Regions from separate parts of the Colwellia sp. NW0002-52-1 genome, predicted to be linked through region 2. Evidence: predicted binding sites of a transcription regulator. Region 2 holds the regulator's gene; the other holds the start of a gene.
The links. The regulator NrdR, encoded in region 2, represses ribonucleotide reductase genes. The targets are predictions, from matches to a motif close to AAACACNANATNTNGTGTTT.

Region 1: the regulator NrdR is predicted to act here: its motif matches at 1,736-1,755, upstream of nrdA (class 1a ribonucleoside-diphosphate reductase subunit alpha).

Annotation. Positions count from the first base shown of each region.
Region 1 covers NZ_BAAJLU010000003.1:58,774-62,201, forward strand. Annotated here, with positions in the region: gene nrdA (class 1a ribonucleoside-diphosphate reductase subunit alpha) at 1-1,611, opposite strand, end outside; gene AC27H3_RS04490 (HAD family hydrolase) at 2,349-3,029, opposite strand; gene ubiG (bifunctional 2-polyprenyl-6-hydroxyphenol methylase/3-demethylubiquinol 3-O-methyltransferase UbiG) at 3,133-3,428, opposite strand, start outside.
Region 2 covers NZ_BAAJLU010000001.1:542,184-545,611, forward strand. Annotated here, with positions in the region: gene AC27H3_RS02255 (riboflavin synthase) at 1-380, opposite strand, end outside; gene ribD (bifunctional diaminohydroxyphosphoribosylaminopyrimidine deaminase/5-amino-6-(5-phosphoribosylamino)uracil reductase RibD) at 447-1,574, opposite strand; gene nrdR (transcriptional regulator NrdR) at 1,623-2,078, opposite strand; gene glyA (serine hydroxymethyltransferase) at 2,382-3,428, opposite strand, start outside.

The sequences.
Region 1 (3,428 bases), on a different contig from region 2:
GTTCGCACTCCCGTTTGAATAGAAAACACCATTTTTTGCTAAGTAGTAAGCGTAGTTAATAACACCTATACCAAGAGTACGTCGCCCCATAGTCGCTGTGTGTGCTGCAGGTACAGGATAGTCTTGATAATCTAACAAGCTATCTAAAGCACGTACGGCCAAATCGGCTAAACCATCTAGTTCGTCTAAGTTTTCAATCGCGCCTAAGTTGAAAGCAGATAAAGTACATAGGGCAATTTCACCATTTGGATCGTTTACATCTTCCATTGGCTTAGTTGGTAAGGCAATTTCTAAACATAAGTTGCTTTGACGAATAGGCGCAACAGTAGGATCAAAAGGCGAGTGTGTATTACAGTGGTCGACGTTTTGTAAATAAATTCGACCTGTACTTGCACGCTCTTGAGCAAATAGCGTGAATAATTCAATCGCTTTTATGCATTTCTTACGAATTGAGTCATCAGCTTCGTACTTAACGTAAAGCTCTTCAAACTTTTCTTGATCTTCAAAGAAAGCGTCGTATAAACCCGGTACATCGCTAGGGCTAAATAAGGTAATTGATTGACCTTTAATTAAACGTTGGTACATAAGCTTATTAAACTGCACGCCGTAATCAAGATGGCGAACGCGGTTTTCTTCAACACCACGGTTATTTTTAAGTACTAATAAACTTTCAACTTCTAAATGCCACAATGGGTAGAATAGGGTAGCTGCGCCGCCACGAACACCACCTTGCGAACAGCTTTTAACGGCTGTTTGAAAGAGCTTGTAAAAAGGAATACAACCAGTATGAAAAGCTTCACCGTTTCTAATGGTACTGCCCAATGCTCGAATACGACCAGCGTTGATACCTATGCCTGCTCGTTGAGAAACATATTTAACGATAGAGCTAGACGTTGCATTAATTGAATCTAAGCTATCGCCACATTCAATTAGCACACAAGATGAAAATTGGCGTGTTGGTGTACGTACACCGGCCATAATAGGTGTAGGTAATGAAAGTTTAAAAGTTGAAATAGCGTTGTAAAAACCTTTAACGTAATCTAAACGTGTTTCTTTAGGGTATTTTGCAAATAAGCAGGCTGCCACTAGTATGTAAAGGAATTGCGCGCTTTCATAAATTTCACCAGTTACACGGTTTTGTACAAGATATTTACCTTCTAACTGTTTTACAGCCGCGTAACTAAAATCTAAATCACGTGCGTGATCCATAAAACTTTCTAGTTGCTCGAACTCTTCAGGCGTGTAATCAGTTAATAAATGCTCATCATATTTTCCAGCTTCAACTAGTTTTACAACATGTGGGTATAGGGCTGGTGGTTCAAACTGGCCGTAAGCTTTTTTACGCAAATGAAATATCGCTAAGCGAGCAGATAGATATTGGTAGTCAGGTGTTTCTTCTGAAATTAAATCAGCAGCTGATTTAATAATGGTCTCATGAATATCAGCAGTTTTAATACCATCGTAAAACTGAATATGTGATTTAAGTTCAACTTGAGATACCGAAACATTGTCTAAGCCGTTAGCAGCCCAAGCAATAACTTTATGGATTTTTTCTAAGTCGATTGGCTCTTTAGAGCCGTTGCGTTTTGTAACAAAAAGGTTGTTATTCATGAATGACCTGTAAATCTATTTGTTGTTTTAATTACCCACAATAGGTGATTAAAATGTTAATTACCTCAAGTTGCCTTTTATACGAGATAAATCGTATGTCACTCATAGTGTCTCTGAATGAAAAATGCACTATATCTTGGGGTTTTTAAAAATCTAATCACAAGATAGTGAGGTTTGCATGACAATGCAAGCGATAAAAAAGATCGTTTTTTAGTTGATTTTTTTAGAGTAAAAGATCTGTTAGTGACAACTAACTTAGTAGTGCTTTTTAATTTTGGTTTTTGTAAAACGCAACGGTTATTTTAAATTATTTTTAACGACTAAATTATTTTAAGTTAATTTTTGCGTTTTATATGACTAAAGGTAATATAAAAAACAATATCCTTATTTAACAGTATCTTATGTTTTTAGTTTAGTTATTGAACAGACAAATTGACGAGTGATTGTTTTATCAACGCTTTAAGATTACCTTTAATACATAAGGAAAAAACATTTGATTGTTTAGATGGGATAAAACTAATAACGCGAGCTTTATCGTCAAGCCAGTGACTAAGTGTTTAGGTTAGCGTTATCTTATAATATAGCTACCTTATATTTTAAAAAATTAAAAAGAGACGCAAAATAGTGGATGTCAAAAATCGGTATTAATAGCTTTAAATTAAGCTAAAAGAAATATTAAAACGCTATTTCTTTTCTGTATTAGAAATAGCGTTAAGCTGTGTTAATTAACAACGGGTTTATACATTAATAAAGGATATTAAATCAATTGGGTTTGCTATTATGTGATCACCTTGCCATGAAGCACAATTTTCATTACTAAGAATGTAGCCCCATTTAGCAACAAATGTTGTCATTTCTGCACTATTACCTGCTTGAATATCTCGAAGTGCATCGCCGACATAAAAACATTGCTTATGATCGACTCCTATTTGTTCACAAGCATATAAAATAGGAGCTGGATCAGGCTTACGCAGTGGTAATGTATCACCAGCTACCATAACCGCACATTGTTTAAATTCAGCATAGTGAGGAAGTAACGCTTTAGTTAAGCCCTCAGGTTTGTTGGTTACAATACCCCAAGGTATTTTATTAGTCTCTAAATGCAGCAGTAATTCAGCTACACCAGGATAAAGACAAGTATGTACGGCGATGTTTTCTTGGTAATAATCTAAAAACTGTTTACGCAATGTTTCATAATCAAACTCTTTAATAGCATCGCCAAAACCAAGAGATAATAAGCCTAAGGCGCCATCTGAGGCAACAGGTCGATAATCTTTTGCCGCCACTTGCGGTTTATTGTGTTGTGCTAAAACAAAATTTAAAGCTGCGCCTAAATCATCAGCGGTATCTAATAAGGTGCCATCAAGATCAAATAGTACGCTTGCTAAGTTTTGTTTTTTATTGTTAGTTGAAGGCATAATGCAGCTCTAAGTTAAAGGTAAGTTTAAAAGGGAAGGCGCGTTGTTTTTAAACGTTTAATATAAACATTAAACAACGCGATGATTGCGTGTCTTATAAAAATTAAAGACGCTGGCAACACAAAATATAATTAACATCTAGTGATGAGGTTAATTTATGGTTTTCAGTTAATGGGTTGTAATGAATGCCTGCAGCGTCTATACATTTTAAATCAAACGATTCAGCCCAACCGATTAAAGTAGAAGGGCGGATAAAGCTTTTATGATCATGTGTGCCATTAGGGACTAACTTTAAAATTTTCTCAGCAGCAACGATTGCGAGCAAATAAGCTTTTAAAGATTTATTTAATGTAGAGAAAAAAACAAAGCCACCAGGTTTAACCATTTGTGCACAGGCTT
Region 2 (3,428 bases):
TCCGGCATTGTTAGCCAGTAATCTATGCTATTACCTTTATGCTCAATCGCACATATTTCGCTAACCGCATCGACGTGGCCAGAAACCATATGACCACCAAATCGTGTTGTTGGCAGCATAGCTTTCTCAAGGTTGACACTATCGCCTATTTTATAATGCGCTAATCCTGTTCGCGTTAAAGTCTCGCTAGAGACATCAGCACTAAAATTAGCACCACCAAGAGATACTACCGTTAAGCAGATACCATTTGTGGCTATTGAGTCACCCAACTTTACATCAGATAAGTCTAGTGCTGCCGTATCTATAGTAACGCGCGCGCCGTCACCTGAACTATTGATAGCGCTTAAACGCCCTACGGCTTCTATGATCCCTGTAAACATGTTGTGTGTCTCATTTTCTGTATGCTGATAATTTAAATGTTAATTAGTGTAATACAATCTTATAAATTAACGACTGAACATGGCCGTTATTCTAATATCTTTACCAACCATACTGATATCAGTAATATTAAGGTCTTTAGCCTCTGATAACTGCAATATAGCCGGTATATCTACCAAACTTTTCCCTTCGCTGCCGATAAGTTTTGGTGCTTGGTATAGTATCAATTCATCGACCAAATTTTCGCTCATAAAAGCACCGGCTAGCTTAGCGCCTGACTCAATTAATATGTCATTTAACCCTTGTTGAGCCAGATAAATAAGTAAGTGTTTAAGGCTAATTTGCTCGCTATCTTTAGCTTTAGAAATAACTACCTGCTCTACGAAATGTGGCCATGTTTGTTCATTTTCAATAGATGTTCTAATTAATATTATTTTACTTGCTGTTTTAAAGATAGCGAGATCAGGCGTGAGCCTATTTTTACTATCAATAACAATACGAATAGGCTGCCTAACTTTAGACTTTTCGTAGCTGTTTTTTAGCTCACCCAAAGCGCTCCAGCGCACGGTCATTTTAGCGTCGTCAAAAATTACGGAATCTGCACCACAAATAACGCCACAGCTTTGGGCTCTTAGTCGTTGAACATCTTCGCGCGCATGAGCCGATGTTATCCATTGGCTTTCACCGCTAGCCATCGCCGTTTTACCGTCTAAGCTTGCGGCTAATTTACAACGAACATAAGGCAACTTAGTGGTCATCAAGCGAATAAAGCCCGGGTTTAAGTCTCGAGCATCTTGCTCTAATAAACCAAACTCTGTGGTTATACCTGCACTTTTTAAGCGTTCAAGACCACGGCCTGATACTTGTGGGTTGGGATCAACCATAGCGGCAATAACATGGCCCACTTGTGCTTTTATTAATGCTTCTGCACACGGCGGTGTTAAGCCAAAATGGCTACAAGGCTCTAACGTAACATACGCGGTGGCACCTTTAGCTTTAGCGCCAGCTTGTTTTAATGCATGAACCTCTGCGTGACCTTGCCCTGATATTTCATGAAAGCCTTCACCAACCACTTCACCATTAAGCACAATAACACAGCCAACTCTTGGGTTAGGCGATGTAGTGTAATGACCACGTTTTGCTAAATAAATAGCACGTTGCATAAACTGATGATCTTGTAACGAAAATTTATTCATTTATGGACTCAGGGTTAAATTTTCTGTCTGCTGATGACAAAATAAAAGTTAATCAATATCACCTAAGCGGGCAATTTCTTCACCAAATTCTTTAATATCTTCAAACGAGCGATAAACGGAAGCAAAACGAATATAAGCCACTTTGTCTAAACTTTTCAGTTGCTCCATAATAATAGTACCAAGCATTTCACTCGATACTTCGCGCTCGCCGGTTGCTCGTAACTGCGATTTTAATTTGTTAATCGATAGTTCCATTTCTTCGGTGCTTACGGGTCTTTTCTCTAAAGCACGCAGCAGACCATTACGCATTTTATCTTCGTTGAAAGGTTCACGAGAGCCATCACGCTTAATAATACGTGGCATAACTAACTCAGCACTTTCAAACGTAGTATATCTCTCGTGACATGCTAAACATTCACGACGACGACGAACTTGATGGCCATCTGAGACTAATCTAGAGTCAATAACTTTAGTATCGTTAGCTGAACAAAAGGGGCAATACATTGAAATATTCCGTAGTTAACATGTCATAGACATTTTATTGTCAGTATTTTAATGGAAAACAGATCATTAAGCGAAATAACTTATTATTATTCGCAATATAACTTATACCATTGAAATAAATAATCGTTCATTTTAAGGCGGTTTAAATCGTCAATAACTTATTATATTTGGTATTACTAAAAATTTAACAAATAAAAAACAGTCAAAAAAAATGGCCACAATTGTGGCCACTTTTAGATGTTCATTTAGCTTAAGTAACACGGCTAAACACTACTTTTATCTCGAGTGCTTAGCGCTAAACAGTTACTTATAAACAGGGAAACGTGCGCAAAGTTCACTAACGCCTGCTTGAACTTTAGCAATAACATCATCGTTTTCAATATCATCTAAAATATCACAAATCCAGTTCGTGGTTGTTTTAGTTTCTTCTACGCCAAAACCACGACGAGTAATTGCTGGTGTACCAAGACGAAGGCCTGAAGTAACAAATGGTGAACGCGGATCATTAGGCACAGAGTTTTTATTTACCGTGATATGTGCGCGACCTAAGGCGGCATCAGCATCTTTACCTGTAATGTCTTTGTCTATTAAATCTAATAATAACAAGTGGTTGTCGGTACCGTTTGAAACAACTTTATAGCCACGCTCTTGTAACACTTCAACCATAGCTTTAGCGTTATCTAAAACACTTTGTTGATAAACTTTAAACTCAGGTGCTAATGCTTCTTTAAATGCTACGGCTTTTGCAGCAATAATATGCATTAATGGTCCGCCTTGGCCACCTGGGAATACTGCACTATTTAATTTTTTGTAAACATCTTCATCATTACAACCAGAAACAATTAAACCGCCACGTGGGCCAGCTAATGTTTTATGTGTTGTCGTTGTAACTACATGGGCATGTGGTACTGGGTTTGGATATAAACCAGCAGCAACTAAACCAGCAACGTGAGCCATATCTACGAAGAAGTATGCGCCAACTTTATCAGCAATTTCACGCATACGAGCCCAATCAACCACACCAGAAAACGCAGAGAAACCACCAATGATCATCTCAGGCTTATGCTCTAAAGCTAAGCGCTCTAATTCAGCGTAATCAATATCGCCAGTTTCTGGGTGTAAACCATATTGAATAGCTTCATATGACTTTCCTGAAAAGTTAACATGTGAACCATGCGTTAAATGACCACCATGCGCTAAGCTCATGCCCAAAACTTTACCGCCTGGAGAAACTAACGCTTGAAAAACAGCTGAGTTAGCTTGAGAGCCAGCATGTGGCTGAACGTTCGCATAAGTAGCGCCAAAAAGTTCTTTTGCACGGTCTATAGCAAGTTGCTCTGCAATATCAAC